4 regions of the Rhodococcus sp. H29-C3 genome follow, and region 4 is predicted to be linked to each of the others. Evidence: predicted binding sites of a transcription regulator. Region 4 holds the regulator's gene; each other region holds the start of a gene.
What was found. Region 4 encodes LexA, which represses DNA repair genes until DNA is damaged. Its sites were predicted from a motif close to CGAACANNTGTTCG; they were not measured.

Region 1 (4,225 bases), 110 kb from region 4:
GTGGTTTCTCCGGCCGTTTCGGGCCGACGAGTGGTTGTTGTACGACCAGACTTCGCCCTCCGCTGATTTCGGTCGGGCGCTGACACAGGGACGAATCTTCGATCGGCAGGGACGGATGGTCGCTGCCGTGGTCCAGGAGGGGCTTATGCGTTTCGATCGCAACCCCGACCGGGTGAACAAAGATCTGGCCAGGCCCCAGTGAGTGGTCCCAAGATCGGTGTACTCGCGTTGCAGGGGGACGTCCGCGAGCATCTCGCCGCGCTGGAATCTTGTGGCGCCACCGCCACGACGGTTCGCAGACCTGGCGAACTGGACGAGGTAGACGGATTGGTGATTCCCGGTGGGGAATCGACGACGATGAGTACTCTGCTGTCGGTCTTCGAGTTGCTCGAACCGCTGAGAGCGAAACTGAAGGACGGGTTGCCCGCCTACGGGTCCTGCGCGGGGATGATCCTGCTTGCATCGGAGATTTTCGATACTCGTCCCGACGCCCAGCATCTCGATGCGCTGGACATCGCTGTGCGGCGCAATGCGTTCGGCAGGCAGGTCGACTCGTTCGAAACCGACCTGACGTTCGCGGGCATCGAAGGTGAGAAGGTACGCGCGGTATTCATTCGTGCCCCATGGGTGGAACGAATCGGGAACGGCGTCGAGGTTCTGGCCGAAGTTCCGGATGGCCCGGCCGCTGGGCGGATCGTTGCGGTCCGGCAGGGCGCAGTGATGGCAACGAGCTTCCATCCGGAAATCACCGGTGACCGCCGAGTCCACGAACTGTTCGTAGACTTGGTACGCACTACCTAGTGGAACGACAGGGCGCAGTAGCGCATGGATGGCAGTCGATGGATGACGGAACCGAGATAGTGGATCCGGTCACTCGAGCACATGGGTAAAGTACACAACACTTAGCTGAAGCAGGAAAGGGGCTCTATCGCATGAGCGGCCACTCCAAATGGGCCACCACCAAGCACAAGAAGGCGGTAATCGACGCCCGTCGAGGCAAGTCCTTCGCCAAACTCGTCAAGAACATCGAGGTGGCGGCTCGCACCGGTGGTGGCGATCCGGTGGGTAACCCCACCCTGTTCGATGCCATTCAGAAGGCGAAGCGCACCTCGGTTCCCAACGACAACATCGAGCGTGCCCGCAAGCGCGGCGCAGGTGAAGAAGCCGGTGGCGCCGACTGGCAGACGATCATGTACGAGGGATACGGCCCCAGCGGGGTGGCGATGCTCATCGAGTGCCTGACCGACAACCGAAATCGGGCTGCCGGAGAAGTTCGCGTCGCCATGACGCGCAACGGCGGCAACATGGCCGATCCGGGCTCGGTGTCGTACCTGTTCACCCGCAAGGGCCTCGTCACGTTGGAGAAGAACGGGCAAAGCGAGGACGACGTACTGATGGCCGTCCTCGATGCAGGTGCCGAGGAGATCACCGACACCGGAGATACCTTCGAAATTGTCAGTGAACCCACCGACCTCGTTGCGGTCCGCACTGCACTGCAGGAAGCCGGCATCGAGTACGACTCGGCGGAGGCCACCTTCCAAGCATCGGTGTCCGTTCCCGTGGACGTCGACGGTGCCCGCAAGGTGTTCAAGCTCATCGACGCATTGGAAGAAAGCGATGACGTGCAGAACGTGTACTCGAACGTCGAACTGTCCGATGAAGTGATGGCTGCACTCGACGAGGAGTGAAACCGTTCGGGGCGCGAAGACTGATCTCGCTTACGGGTGTCGCGCACCCGATAGGTCGCACCGCTCCGATACGCTATCGAACAAAAGTTCGTAAGCGGAAGGTGTCAGTGTGCGAGTGATGGGCGTCGATCCAGGTTTGACCAGGTGCGGTCTGAGCTTGATCGAAGGCGGGGCCGGTCGCAGTGTCGTGGCGCTCGATGTAGACGTGGTGCGAACGCCGCCCGATATGGATCTGGCGCAGCGTCTACTTCGAATCTCCGAGGCAGCGGAGTACTGGCTGGATACGCACAAGCCGACGGTGGTCGCGATCGAGCGCGTTTTTGCGCAGCACAACGTGCGGACAGCCATGGGCACCGCCCAGGCGGGGGGAGTTATCGCGCTTGCGGCAGCACGTCGCGGGATCGACGTGTGTTTTCACACTCCGAGCGAGGTCAAGGCCGCTGTAACCGGTAACGGTAGCGCCGACAAAGCGCAGGTCACCGCAATGGTCATGAGAATTCTCGGTCTGCAGACCGCCCCTACTCCTGCCGATGCCGCGGATGCGCTGGCACTGGGCATTTGCCATTGTTGGCGTGCGCCGATGATTGCCAGAATGGCGCAGGCCGAAGCGATGGCCGCGCAGCAGAAGCGGAAGTACGAGATTCGGCTCGCCGAGGAACGTAAATCGCGAGCACAGGCAGCGCGGAAGGTCGAACGCGCCAGACTTGCAGCTGTTGCTGCCGCTCCGGTTCGTGCAGCAGGAGAGGCTGGGGCACGATGATCTCCTCGATCAGCGGCGAGGTCCTCGATATCGCCCTCGATCACGTGGTCATCGAGGCATCGGGTGTCGGATACCGAATCAATGCGACGCCAGACACACTCGGCACGTTGAGCCGAGGTTCCGCGTCGAGATTGCTGACGACGATGATCGTCCGCGAGGACTCGATGACCCTGTACGGCTTTTCGGACAGTGAATCGCGCGAGCTGTTCTCACTATTGCTGTCGGTCTCCGGCGTAGGCCCCCGTATTGCCATGGCGACATTGGCGGTACTCGATCCTCAGGCGCTGCGGACGGCACTGGCAGACAGCAACGTGGCCGCGCTGACCAGGGTTCCGGGAATCGGTAAACGAGGTGCCGAGCGCATGATCGTGGAATTGCGTGACAAGGTCGATGCAATCGTGGCAGCAGGGAACACCACGATCGTGCAGTCCGGACCCGGAACGGTCAACTCCGTTCGTGACCAGATCGTCGAGGCGCTCACCGGACTCGGCTTCCCGGCCAAGCAGGCCGAGGACGCGACGGATTCGGTTTTGGTCGAGAGTCCCGATGCGTCTACGTCGGTAGCTCTACGATCCGCGCTGGCCTATCTGGGTAAGAGCAGATGACCGGAGATCCGGAAGAGGAGTTTGCGGATTCGCAGCTCGCGGCCGGGTTGATCGCGGACGACGCAGATGTCGAGACGAGCCTGAGACCCAAAACCCTCACTGATTTCATCGGTCAACCACGCGTGCGTGAGCAACTGCAGTTGGTGTTGACAGGCGCCAAGCTGCGCGGCAGTACCCCCGATCATATTTTGATGTCCGGTCCGCCGGGCCTAGGCAAGACCTCGATGGCCATGATCATCGCGCAAGAGTTGAACACCTCGTTGCGTCTCACATCGGGCCCGGCGCTCGAGCGAGCCGGCGATCTAGCGGCGATGCTCAGCAATCTCGTCGAGGGTGATGTCCTCTTCATCGACGAAATACATCGGATTGCGCGCCCGGCAGAGGAAATGCTCTACCTGGCCATGGAAGATTTCCGGGTCGACGTCGTGGTGGGTAAGGGGCCAGGAGCAACATCGATTCCCCTCGAAGTAGCACCGTTCACCCTGGTAGGGGCTACTACTAGATCGGGAGCGCTGACCGGTCCGCTTCGTGATCGTTTCGGGTTCGTCGCACACATGGACTTCTACGAGCCTGCGGAATTGGAACTCATTCTCCAGCGATCGGCCGGCATACTCGGTGTTCCGATCGACAAGGCTGCGTGCACCGAGATCGCTGGACGCTCGCGAGGCACACCGCGCATCGCCAACCGGCTACTGCGCCGAGTTCGTGACTACGCGGAAGTACGCGGTGACGGCACCATCACCAAAGCCACAGCCCGCGCGGCTCTCGTGGTCTACGACGTCGATCAACTCGGTCTCGACCGGTTGGACAGAGCGGTGCTCAGCGCGCTGATTCGTAGTTTCGGCGGCGGACCGGTGGGAGTTTCCACTCTTGCAGTGGCCGTCGGGGAAGAACCGGCAACCGTCGAGGAGGTGTGCGAGCCATTTCTGGTTCGCGCCGGGATGGTTGCCCGCACACCACGCGGTCGAGTAGCCACTGCTGCGGCGTGGCAACACCTCGGACTCGTACCGCCGCCTGATCTGGCCATCGGCGGAATTTCCGTTCGAACCAACGAGGCTCAGCAGGAGTTATCCGAATAATCTGCTGATAATCGGTGGGAGCTGACCGGATCACCGGTCCAGTAATGGCACACTGGTTCTTTGCGTGGTTCTTCAGCACAGCCGCGGTGACCG
Region 2 (4,225 bases), on a different contig from region 4:
GTTCGGAGTGGCCCCCGAGCCCGAGGGTGGCGTCGATCATGACGCTGCCTTCTCCACCGGGGCCTACTGCGGTCAACGCGGGACCGAGCAGTTCGTCGGCTCGGCCTAAACGAACCGGAATATGCTTGGCACGTGGGGTATTCGATGCATTGGATCCCTGCGACGGTCCTACGGTATTTCCAGGACGGTCAGGAGGGTTGTCCGGGACGGGCGGCTGAGACTCGCCTTCCACAATGATTCCTCCCGGTCTTGCTTGGCGCACCTTGTGCTCGGCGAGCGGATGGAAGAGATGAACGGTGTCGAATGCTTCGAGGTCCCTGTCCGATAGGGATCCTGGCGTTGGGGAAGAACGTCAGGTTCCTGATCTGTGAAACCTGGCGTTGGGGAAGAACGTCAGGGTTCTGATCGGGCAGAGGCCTCGCGGCACTCGGCGGTGATTCGAAGGGCTACATAATCCCTCCGAGGGATTCGTCGAAGGCGTCGGAGAAACTCTGCTCGCTTTCCGCCGAGTAGCGAGTCCAGGACTCTTGGTTCCAGATCTCGATGAACTCGATGGAGCCGTTGACGACGACTTCGCGTCCAAGATTTGCATAGCGCCGATGGTCGGCGCTGATCATGATCCGCCCCTGCCCGTCGAGCTGCTGCTCGTCGGTGCCGGCACCCAACTGCCTGATGTATGCACGTGCGACGGGATTCGACCGCGAGGCTTCGGTGAGCTTGCGAACCCGCTCGGCAAACTCTTCCGGGGTGTAGACAGCGAGGCTGTGATCCTGCCCTTTGCTCACCATCACACCTCCAGAAAGCGCTTCGCGGAACTTCGCCGGCAACGTCAACCGACCCTTGTCGTCGAGCTTTGGCGTGTAGGTACCGAGGAACACTCGACACCTCCTACCTCAACCCTTCGCTGTCCACCACTTTACCCCACTTCCCCCCACTATCAATCCCTGGCGGGGATTCATTTCTCGTCTTCTTCACAAAAACCCAGCTCAAAGAGGCGGAAGGCTGTGGGGAGGATTTCTGCCTGCGGCGCGCCTAGCTCGGATCCCGGACTCTGATCCGTGAGCAGAGGCCAAGAAACTGCAGATCGGATCCCCGTCACGAGCACTACAGATCGTCGGACGAGCGGTGGTGGGTCCAAGTGGGGATTCCCCGGTTCAGCGTCGGCCCGTTGGCGAAAGCGACGTAGACAGCAAAAAAGCGGCGCCCCACCTTTCGGTGGAACACCGCTTTCGCGTTCTTCAGCATCGCGCGTTGCTAGTGCCGCGCGATCTCTGTCGTCAACCGCTGCGGGCGACGATCACGTCCATCGGACTGCAATCGCGCGCACAGTGTTCACTCCTGCTCGAACCGCCGACGGAACCGATCTTCCATGCGCGACGCGAAGCCTCCGCCTTTACGGGCAGACTTGGACTTCTGCCCCGAGCTTCTCGGACCGGAGCCGGAATTGGATCCGCTCACACTCGATGCGTCGCCGTCGGACGGCGTTGCAGCTTTGCGTGATCCGCCGAGAAGAAACAGCACGCCTGCCCCGAACATCAGGACGAAGCCAACGAGACTTATCACAGGAAAACCGCCAGGCTTGAATGGCAGAGCCACCCCGGCGATCAGAAGAACAAGCCCCAACGCGAACAATGCGGCCGCTTGAAAACGGCGTTTGCTCGATGCCGTACGCATGCGTCCGCTTCGTACGTGCGAGGCGAATTTGGGATCCTCGGCGTAGAGAGCGCTCTCGATTTGATCGAGCATGCGCTGCTCGTGCTCGGAGAGTGGCACGGTACCTCCCCCTGAACAGAAATTGAAAGTCATTTCGGGTGCGAAACGACGGGAAGCTGACCTTGGCGGCTACCTACTGTCGATAATACGAGCAGAATCGCCTGCTTACCACCTACTCGCGATATGCGTTCCTGAGAATGTCCAAAGTTTCCCAGCCCAACGCCACAATCTGCACTCGGAAGTCGCTGATCTGCAGCAGCTGCCACAGGCGTCGGGACGCCTACCTGCGACCGAACATGGCGCTCAAGCAGATATCGGATGCGGGCCGACTCCCAGTCTGTCGAGTCGCGAATCGGCTCCGATGTACTCCTCCACCACCTGAAGGAATCGACCTACTTCGCGGTAGAACTCGTCAGCATCGCTCTCGTCGATCGATCGGGACAGGCCCGCCTGGACCGCCGCTCTGGTCGCCGAGAAGCCAGAGAAGTACTCGGCCCAGGAATCGAGCACAGGCGCCGCCTTGGCCATCAACACCCAAGCACTTCGCGAGCGCGCTCGCGAAGTGGCGATCGGCGTCGCCTCCAGGACCGATGCCGCGCCGCGCAGCGCCGCCATGTAGCAGTCGAGAAACATCTCAGCGGCATCCGCGGCGCCGACCGACCGAGACAGCAGAGCATCCGCTCGGCCGAGCAACGCTCTGGCGCGAGGTGATACCGGCGGACGCACGTCAGCACGAAGAACTTTGGTAGCCATACTCGAACACCTCCCGTTCGATTCGCCTCACGTGGTCGTCCGATCTGACACTTCGGATTCGGTGGTACGGATTAGGTACTACCGACACGCCCGGACAACGATGAAGCTCTAAGGTCGGAACCCGGCGAGTCTCGCTTCCCTCGAGCTCTTCGCCGGATCGCCGACATCGAACATTCGTTCGACATATTCAATATAACTGCGCCCACCGACAAGTAGTCAAGGAAAGGTTGAGAACAGTCGCTACCGATGCGGAAACGACCCCTTATCTCGTCGACCTTTCCTCTCAGGAAATTCGTCGCCGCCTCCCCGAAGCTCTGGCCATCTACGTCGAGGCCATGGGTTACCCCAAGGGCACCGAGTACCACCGCGCACCCATGTGGATCGAGCATGTGTCGCGGCCAGGCTGGCGGGGAGTCGGAGCAGTGCTCCCCACCCCCGATGCACCCCTGGTCGCCGTGGCGTACGGCTATCACGGTGCCCGCAGTCACTGGTGGTATCAGCAGGTGCGCGACGGGCTGCGCAGGTCCGGACACACCGGCGAGTACATCGACGGAGTACTCGACGACTACTTCGAGTTGACGGAGCTGCACGTCACACCGAGCGCCCAGGGCCATGGACTCGGCAGCGCACTCACTCGCAGACTGCTACAGGATCGACCCGAAAAAAGCGTGCTGCTGTCCACCCCCGAGGTCGAGCACGAGGAAAATCGCGCCTGGCGGTTGTACCGCCGACTCGGATTCGAGGACGTGCTGCGCAACTTCACGTTTTCTGGCGATCGACGGCCCTTCGCCGTGCTGGGTCACGCGCTACCGTTCGAATGAAGAACGACCTATAGCCTGGACCGGTGATCGACGCTGTGGTAGTCGGCTCCGGCCATAATGCTCTGACTTCGGCTTGCTATCTAGCTGCAGCTGGACTGTCCGTCGAGGTGCTCGAACGAGACACCATCGCCGGCGGCGCGGTGTCGTCCGTGGAGAGATTCCCAGGACACCGCGTGGATCGCGGGTCGTCTGCGCACATCATGGTGCGTCATACGGGAGTGATCGAAGAACTCGAGCTCGCCAGTTACGGACTGCGCTATGCGGAGTGTGATCCGTGGGCTTTCGCGCCCGGAGCTCCGAACTCCACCGAGGAAGCCTTGGTGTTCCACCGCGACCTGGATCGAACATGCGAGTCGATCGCGCGGTCCTGCGGGAGCGCCGATGCGATCGCTTATCGGCAGTTCGTTGCGGTGTGGGGCCCACGAAGTGCAAGGACGATGCGGGCGTTCTCCTCCCCACCCACCGGCCCGGGCTTGCTTCGCTCCTTCTGGGGTCTCGACGCCCCCGACGGCGGAAGCGCATTGTCCCGGGAATTCCTCACTACCGGCGACGCACTGCTCGATGCGTTGTTCACGAGTGAGCGCCTGAAAGCTGCACTGGCGTGGTTCGGCGCGCAATCGGGACCACCCATGTCCGAGCCGGGCACTGCCCCCATGGTCGGCTTCGCGGCGTTGATGCACACGCTTCCTCCCGGGCGTGCTATCGGCGGAAGTGGCGCACTCACCGAGGCCCTCGTTACTCGGCTGACGGCTACGGGCGGGTCGGTTTCCCTTGGCGACGCGGTCGAAGCAGTCTCGCCGAGAGATGGACAGTGGACGACCACGACATCTTCTGGACGATCGATCCGTAGCCGAATGGTCATCGCAGGCTGTCACATTCTGACCACTCTCGACCTTCTCGCGGCAGGCGGCCATGATCCTCGCGCGATCGAAGCCTGG
Region 3 (4,225 bases), on a different contig from region 4:
CGCCCTCGAGCATCTCGCGCATCGCCGAGAGACGGTCGCCGTAGAAGCCGGAACAATTGCCGATTCTGACTGTCATCTTTTGGGTCGTCCTGGTCCTGGAGGGCCTGCGAAGGCTTGAGCGATGGTCAGCCAGTGCTGAGCGTCCGGTCCGACGGCCTCGATGTCGAGATTCTCGGGGTGCGCCCGCTGCGTCACCAGCAGACAGAAATCCGCTGCCGAGCCGGTGACGCGTTGAGCAGCGTCACCGGGGCCCCAGGTCCACAGCTCACCCAAGGGGGAGGTCAGCTCGACTCGGAACGGCTCGGACGGCGGAGTCTGTTGGTTGATCACATACGCAAAATCACGGGTACGGACGCCGATGTGCGCGACAGCTTCGATGCGCTCGGTCGGCTCGCGGGTGATGCCGAGTGCATCGGCGACGTCCTGGCCGTGGGCCCATGTCTCCATGAGGCGAGCGGTTGCCATCGAAGCAGCGCTCATGGGCGGTCCGAACCACGGAATCTTCACACCGGACGGGACACGTTTCAGCGCATCGGTCATGGCATGCCTGCGGGCACGCCAGAGCGCGAGAAGATCAGAATTTCCGGCCTCCTCCGCTGCGGCGCTGTCGACGAAACCAGCGGGATCGGACCATGCCGCCTTCAGCACGCCGTCGAACTCCGCAACAGCGGTCGCGTCCCCCGATGCCCCCGAGGTGGTGCGTTCGGCAACATTGTCGGTCCAGGACAGATGCGCGATCTGATGCGCGACGGTCCAGCCCGGCGCAGGTGTGAGCGTCGCCCATTGGTCTTCGGTCAGTCCAGCTACGAGAGTGTCGAGCGCATCACCCTCGGCGCGGAGGTCATCGACGATCGAGTCGAGGTCGGCCATGGAGAAAGTTTCACATCTGATCGATAAAAAAGCAAGCACGCTTGCTTGTTAATAATGCGATGACTTTGTGATGGCCGGGGGTGCGGTTCTTGCGCGAGCGCTCGTTCGCAATCAGTCCGGGCCGCGCGATGCGTCGAGGTTTGGCGGAGGAAGAACGTCGAGGGTGGCCGGAGGAAGAGGAGGGGCTGACAGGAGCCCCGGGGGCCGACCGGAGGGAGAAAGTCGAGACTGGCGGGTGAGAGGCAGGGGCCGGCCGGAGTGAGAGGGGCTTGCCGGAGTGAGTGGGGCTTGCCGGAGTGAGTGGGGCTTGCGACACGATCAGCACCCGCGGCCGATAGAAGCCAGGGCGTGCACAGGCCGCGAGCAGATCGACCACGAGCAAGTGCGGGCCGACAGAAGACCACAGGGTGCGAGCTCAGCACGGGGGCTGAATGAACACACAACAAGAGCGAGCTGGCCGACCGCAGGCCAACAGGCTTCCGGCTGGAATGTCGGCGACATGGCCTAGGCACGCGAGTTTCGTATTCGACTGCACTACAGGCGAATCGGAGAAGAAACCCCTTGACGGGAATCTCAACACTCGATATTGTCGAACATACGTTCTAACGTCGACTTGCCGGGGGGCTTCGATTCATGGGTTCGAGTCGCAGAGGTGCGTTCGCTTCATACGTAGGTCCACAGCCCACGCCGGTCATTGATCGATCAACACTTCAAGGACTGTCTGACACGACCTTGATCGAGAACCAGGCCTGCGCACGTAAAGTTCGGCTTGCAGCGTCGATCTGGGATTCGTGCATTCACCAGAACGTCCAAGTCGGTGACGTGATCATGGATGCGGGGAGCTATGCGGCATCGGAGACAGCGAAGGCGCTGGGATGCTCGAAGGCTGTGGCGGACACTTATGCGGAGATCGGTATGGATCTCCGGCTCCGATTGCCCAGGGTCAGAGCAGCTTTCGACGCCGGCGAGTTGGATCTCGCGCGGGTACGGGCGATCTATCGGAACACCAACCCACTCTCACTCGAAGTTGCCGTCCGCATCGAATCTGAAGTACTCCACGCAGCGCGCCGCCTCTCCCCCGGGCCACTCGCCACCGAAATCTGTGAAATCGTTCAGCGCGTTGCGCCGGAGGAGGCCGCTGCGCTTCGCAAAGATCTCGTCAAGCTCACCCGAGTTCGATACCGCGACAGAGACATGATCGCCACCATTGAGGCGGACCTCGAAGCAGGTGACGCCGCGGCGTGTTGGCAACTGGTCAACGAAATGGCGAACACTCTGTGCCACCGTGATCCGCGTACTCGTGGCCAGCGACTCGCGGCCGCATACGTGGCGCTCATGCATCAAGAGATATTTGTTCCGTGCGCGTGCGAACAGGATGAAGACAATCCGTGCACCGCCCGGCGGGAGTTGCCTGACCGCCGTAGCCCACTGACCACCGTGACGATCGATCTGCCGACGCTTGCAGGACTCGCCGACCTACCCGGATACCTCGCAGGACACGGACTGATCGATGCGGACTATGCCCGAGAACTTGCTGCAAACGGAGACTGGCAGCTACTGCTGACCGAAGCTGCCGACCTCGCAGCCTCACTCGGTCTTATAGACGTGATCCCTGATCAAGATGTCAATGTTCGGTCGGAGCGTGGCGAGGGTGACGGTGTGTCTGACGAGCGGACGGGTACGGGCGAGGGTCGAATTGCAGGTGATGGTACCGAAAGCTGTGGACCCAGCGAGAGTGTCGGGGCAGGCGGGATTGGAGGGTCCAGTAGGAGCGACGGGGCTGTTCAGGGTGACGAGGCCATTCAGGGTGACGAGGCCGTTCGAAACAGAACAGTTCAAAACGTGGAAGGTGAAATTGTCGAACCCGATGATTGCGCAGGCAACGGCGATGGCACTGGCGCTGACACCGATCTCGGTAAGCACACGGTGCTCAATCCGTTGGGTCATGGGCGCCGCAGGCGCGGACTCACCTTTCCAAAGCGTCCGGCAAAGTTGCAGCCATGCACGACACTGCCGAACGCGACTGAGTCCGTTACCGATTACATCGGGTCCTACACGCTGACAGCGCATATCGAAGAAATTGTTGCAGCTGATCCGGCGATTGCTGAGGCTCTGCACCCCGATGGCCACGGCGGATTCCTTGAACCACCCGACGGTGCGCTCACTTATCGCCCGAGTAGCGAACTTGCCAAATGCGTTCGACAACGGGATCGCACCTGCCGCCATCCGGGATGTGATGTTACGGCCGCAGCCTGCGAAATCGACCATGTGGTGCCCTATCGCCACCACGACCCGAAACACGGCGGATGGACGGTACTGACCAATCTGCATTGCCTTTGCCGCTATCACCACATGCTCAAGACGATGGGCGTCTGGGTTCCTGTCATGCTTCCGCGGGGTATCGACTACTGGACCTCGAGTTCCGGATCAACGGCGATCACTCTGCCTGGGGGCACAGTCGGGACGACCGATCTCTCCGACTACCGCCTGATCCCCCACATTCCACGCAAGCGACGCCCCCACTGCAGCCTCAAGCCTGCGAACACGAACAAGACGGACACCGAACTCACCGCACCTGACGAACCGGGCGAACCATTCGCCGATCGCCCGGCCGCGCAATCGGGCCAGCACAGCGGAAGCCAGCGCGACGCAGCGCGCAGCAATAAGACTTCCGCGAGCAGCAGCAGTCCCAACAGTCCGGGGAGTCGCGGAAGTCCCGGGAGGACGGAGGATGCAGATGGCCCTGCGCCGTTCTGAACTGTGAAACAGGAGGTCCCTCGTAACCATCGAAGGTTACGAGGGACCTGAGAGTGTTCCGTGGGATCGATCTTTCCTGAGCGCAGCTTTCGCTATAGATCCCCGCCTGCTCTTGCAGCCTCGACCTTTGCCGTGTCACCCCTGACAGCTTCGTCCTTGGCAGCTTCGTCCTTCGCAGCCTCGTCGCGTTCTTGCTGGGCTGCCGCGAGGCCGGACATCGTCCGCAGCGGCACCTCCTTGACGAAGATGACCAGCACGAATCCGATAACCATCAAGATGGAGACGGCAAGGAAGACATAGTCCATGGCATCGGAGAATCCGACGCGGAATGGTTCTGCCAGCGCACTGTCGAGCTTTTGCATGAAGGAACTGTCGACCAATGCACTACCAGCGATCGACGAGTCCTGCGCAATGATCGCGTCGGCGAAGCCCTTCTCCAGTGGGTCCGCACTCGTCGACGCGGACTGGACGGCTTGCTGGAACTCCGGCGTCGAACTGGCCGCGACCAGCGCGTCAGTGGTCTTCGGCGTGAGCTGTGTGAACAGCATCGACAGGAAGACTGCGACACCGAGCGTCGCACCGATCTGGCGGAAGAAGG
Region 4 (4,225 bases):
GCACGCCGGCCCAGCAACGAACCGCAATGCGTAACGGAACCAGAACTCTGTTGAGCGATCGCGCGCCGCGCGGCACCAAGGCACTCATCGCTGGAATTCCGACCAAGGAAAGAATCGCACTCGGACAGAATCCGTACGGCAACATCGAAGCACTGCTCGAGGACTGCCGCACGACAGCAATCGACGAGTCGATGAGTGCTCACGGCGGTCCCGTACGCTCGCCGGAAGAATTCGAAGCACTGGTCAAGTCGGTGAATGCCGAGGTAACCGAACGCACGTCTCGGGTACTCGCACTGATTCGACCGATTCTGACTGCAGCCATGGAGCTTCGAGCTGCACTCGAGCGAGCCAACGGCGACGCCGCCGATGACGTCCGCGAACAACTAGCCGGTCTGGTATTCGATGGCTTCGTATTCGAATTCGGCTCTGCCAGGCTCACGGAAATCCCCCGGTACCTCACCGCCGCCACTCGGCGACTCGGCTCACTACCCAGCAGCGCGAACCGGGACGAAACTGGTCTGAACGTACTCGATCGAGTCTACGAGGCATACGACCGACTGCTGAAGTCGCTTCCGGAAGCCAGACACCAGAGCAAACCAGTGCAGGAGATCTTCTGGATGATCGAGGAGTTGCGAATCCAACTTTTCGCACAAGGAATTCGTACGGCGTACCCGATATCGGAAAAAAGGATCACAAAAGCAATCCAGGCCATCAGCCAACAGTGACGGCCTCGCGTCGACCACATTCACGCCCGTCCAGCGCACGCGGTCGTCAGTCGACAGTGGCAGCTGACTGTCGTTGCTCGCGAAGGTCCTGAATTTCTTTCTCGAAGTCCTCGGCCGAGCTGAAAGACTTGTATACCGACGCGAACCGAAGGTACGCAACCTCGTCGAGATCGCGAAGCGGACCGAGAATGGCCAGTCCGACCTCGTTGCTCGGGATCTCGGCCGATCCGGATGCCCGAACTGCATCCTCGACCTGCTGAGCCAACAGATTCAGGGCGTCGTTGTCGACATCTCGGCCCTGGCAGGCGCGACGGACACCTCGCACCACTTTCTCGCGACTGAAGGGCTCGGTGACTCCGCTGCGCTTCACTACAGCCAGGACAGCGGTTTCCACTGTGGTGAAGCGGCGTCCGCACTCCGGGCATGATCGACGACGACGGATCGCCTGACCTTCGTCGGCCTCGCGAGAGTCCACCACGCGGGAGTCAGGGTGCTTGCAGAACGGGCAATGCATGTAAGAGCCTCCGTCGTAGCCGTCACACCATCTCGTAGGTAGCGCAAGAGGTGCAGGAACCGAGGATACTCGGACTGCTACCGGACCCAGTGCCGCGTACCTGGCTCGATCCCCGAGGAGTGCTTCGGGCACCGACCTTCGAGGTGGTGGGTCTGTGGAAGGAGGCACTGCTGCATCACTGGCCTGAGTCGGTGGCCGTGGTGAGGTCCTGCACGGTAGTACCGAAGAAACCACCTTGCTCCACGACCGCAACATCCCCCGCTGAGCCGCTGTCGAGATGTCCGGCGCGTAGATTGGCCAGCCCAACCAAGCCCAGAAGAACAATGACAGTGAGCAGCACCCCCGCGATCGTCGCGGTCCATGAAATCGTCTGACCTGACGTCTCGTCGTCGAAGCGTCGATCGGCGGAGCTCTGATCGACGAACCGGTTCCCGCCACTCTGTGGCGCGGCGGTGTGAAGATAGTGCCGACGCTCGAGTGACGCGCATGACGTGCGCGGCCGAGAAGTACGGACAGACGACGCCGAGCGTGCTGTGCGATCGAGGGTGTCGCGACCGTCTGCACTGCGACCGTCTGCACTACGACCGTCTGCGCTACGACCTGCTGCTGCGAGACTGGTGAGAGCTCTTGGGCGCTCTGTCGTGATGCTCATCGGAACCTCCACTGCGGTGTACAGATCGACCGTGACGATGCCCGCGGGTGCCGCGATATTCATCTTTGTTCGATCAGGCGTTCGATGAACGCTTGTTCGAAGTTCTATCACGCAACTCGGACAATGTCAGCAGAAGTTACGACACGGATCGAACAGATGTTTGATCGAACAGGGATTTCGGGCTAGATTCGTGTCAGAAACCACACGTCACATCCACACCACGCGTTCGGGCCACTCGAGCACTCGAGAAGGCCCGGCAGGGGAAGGCGATGCAGGAGGATGAACGAATGAAAGAAGAGACCTCGTCAGGGTCACCGAAGTCCACAGGCAAGGCAGGCGGGAAGGCACCCGGGAAGACGAAGGCTACGGCACCGAGCGCGAAGTCACGCGGAAGTGCGACCGGCGGAAAGACCGACGCGCCGGTCGCCAAGATTGCCGGAACTGCCAAGGCAACCGCAACTGCCAAGGCAACCTCGGTGCCGACGGCGAAGGCGTTCGAAGGTGAGGGCACCGACATCAATGCGGGTCTGACCGAACGTCAGCGCAAGGTTCTCGAGGTCATCAGGGCATCGGTGACCGAGCGTGGCTACCCGCCGAGTATCCGGGAGATCGGGGATGCGGTCGGGTTGACCTCTACGTCGTCGGTCGCTCATCAACTTCGAACGCTGGAGCGCAAAGGCTTCCTCCGACGTGATCCGAACCGCCCACGCGCAGTCGATGTACGCGGCCTCGACGAGGTACAGGCAGACCACGCTGCAGCCGTAGCCGACGGCTCGGCGCCTGCGGAAGATCATCTGCCGACCCCGACGTTCGTTCCGGTATTGGGACGAATCGCTGCCGGCGGTCCGATTCTTGCCGAGCAGGCAGTCGAAGACGTTTTCCCACTCCCCCGCGAACTGGTCGGCCAGGGTTCCCTGTTTCTGCTGAGAGTAGTCGGCGAGTCCATGATCGAAGCAGCAATCTGCGATGGCGACTGGGTGGTGGTTCGACAGCAGAGCGTCGCCGACAACGGCGACATCGTTGCGGCCATGATCGATGGCGAAGCCACGGTGAAGACGTTCAAGCGCACCAAGGGTGAGGTATGGCTGTTGCCGCACAACCCTTTGTTCGAGCCGATCCCGGGCAATGACGCAGCCATCCTCGGCAAGGTCGTCACGGTCATGCGCAAGCTCTGATCAGCGAGTTCGTACAGATGAAGGGCCGCAACCTCTCGTTTCAAGGTTGCGGCCCTTCATCTGTATCGGTTGGAAGGTGAGTGTTACAGATTCAGTCCTCGCCCGATGATTTCCTTCATGATCTCGGTCGTTCCGCCGTAGATCGTCTGCACCCGAGAGTCCATGTATGCCTTGGCGATCGGGTATTCCTTCATGTATCCGTATCCGCCGTGCAGTTGCAGGCAACGGTCGATGAGACGCACCTGATTCTCGGTGGTCCACCACTTGGCCATAGCGGCTTCCTGGACCGTCAGCTTGCCGTCGTTGAGCAGTTCGATGAATTTGTCGACCATGATCCGTGAGGCCGTCATCTCGGTTGCCAACTCCGCCAGCACGAATCGTGTGTTCTGGAATTTGCCGATGGACTTACCGAAGGCCTTGCGATCACGGCAGTACTGAATTGTCATTTCGAGCGCCGACTCCATGGCGGCTGCTGCGACGACCGCAATGGACAGTCGTTCCTGAGGCAGGTTCTGCATCAGGTAGATGAAGCCCATCCCCTCCTCACCGAGAAGGTTCGCGGCCGGCACGCGAACGTCGGTGAAGCTGAGCTCAGCCGTGTCCTGCGCCTTCATCCCGATCTTGTCGAGATTGCGTCCACGTTCGAAACCAGGCATGTCGCGCTCGACAACGAGCAAGCTGAATCCCTGCGCACCCTTGTCGGGGTCGGTGCAGGCTACGACGATGACGAGGTCGGCATTGATTCCGTTGGTGATGAACGTCTTCGACCCGTTGAGGACCCATTCGTCTCCATCACGAACGGCCTTGGTCTTGATTCCCTGCAGGTCGCTACCGGTACCGGGCTCGGTCATCGCGATCGCGGTGATCAACTCACCGGAACTGAATCCGGGGAGCCAACGCTGCTTCTGTTCTTCGTTCGTCAAATTGATGAGGTATGGCGCCACGACGTCGTTGTGCAGCGTGAATCCGATTCCGCTGTAGCCGCCGCGGGTAGTTTCCTCGGTGACGATGGCGTTGTAGCGGAAGTCCTTGACACCGCCACCGCCGTACTCCTCCGGCACGTCGGTGCCGAGGAATCCCTGCTTTCCAGCTTCTACCCACACCCAACGATCGACGAGATTCTGCTCTTCCCACTTGGCGTGGTTCGGCGCAACGTGTT

Region 1: a site for LexA is predicted at 1,766-1,779, ahead of ruvC (crossover junction endodeoxyribonuclease RuvC). Genes of this name have one in related genera too.
Region 2: a site for LexA is predicted at 2,634-2,647, ahead of QMK32_RS12135 (SAV_6107 family HEPN domain-containing protein). Genes of this name have one in related genera too.
Region 3: a site for LexA is predicted at 1,461-1,474, ahead of QMK32_RS00955 (HNH endonuclease signature motif containing protein). Genes of this name have one in related genera too.

What each region holds. Positions count from the first base shown of each region.
Region 1 is NZ_JASITC010000005.1:431,180-435,404, forward strand. Features, by position in the region: gene QMK32_RS15075 (acyl-CoA thioesterase) at 1-202, shown strand, start outside; gene pdxT (pyridoxal 5'-phosphate synthase glutaminase subunit PdxT) at 199-801, shown strand; gene QMK32_RS15085 (YebC/PmpR family DNA-binding transcriptional regulator) at 933-1,688, shown strand; gene ruvC (crossover junction endodeoxyribonuclease RuvC) at 1,798-2,448, shown strand; gene ruvA (Holliday junction branch migration protein RuvA) at 2,445-3,053, shown strand; gene ruvB (Holliday junction branch migration DNA helicase RuvB) at 3,050-4,132, shown strand.
Region 2 is NZ_JASITC010000004.1:418,492-422,716, reverse strand. Features, by position in the region: gene rsmH (16S rRNA (cytosine(1402)-N(4))-methyltransferase RsmH) at 1-121, opposite strand, end outside; gene mraZ (division/cell wall cluster transcriptional repressor MraZ) at 447-878, opposite strand; gene QMK32_RS12140 (SCO2097 family morphological protein) at 1,333-1,773, opposite strand; gene QMK32_RS12135 (SAV_6107 family HEPN domain-containing protein) at 2,017-2,466, opposite strand; gene QMK32_RS12130 (GNAT family N-acetyltransferase) at 2,694-3,287, shown strand; gene QMK32_RS12125 (phytoene desaturase family protein) at 3,311-4,225, shown strand, end outside.
Region 3 is NZ_JASITC010000001.1:204,824-209,048, forward strand. Features, by position in the region: gene QMK32_RS00945 (acyclic terpene utilization AtuA family protein) at 1-76, opposite strand, end outside; gene QMK32_RS00950 (TIGR03084 family metal-binding protein) at 73-870, opposite strand; gene QMK32_RS00955 (HNH endonuclease signature motif containing protein) at 1,603-3,627, shown strand; gene QMK32_RS00960 (MDR family MFS transporter) at 3,720-4,225, opposite strand, start outside.
Region 4 is NZ_JASITC010000005.1:324,461-328,685, reverse strand. Features, by position in the region: gene hrpA (ATP-dependent RNA helicase HrpA) at 1-725, shown strand, start outside; gene nrdR (transcriptional regulator NrdR) at 772-1,239, opposite strand; gene QMK32_RS14560 (hypothetical protein) at 1,415-1,954, opposite strand; gene lexA (transcriptional repressor LexA) at 2,368-3,066, shown strand; gene QMK32_RS14550 (acyl-CoA dehydrogenase family protein) at 3,150-4,225, opposite strand, start outside.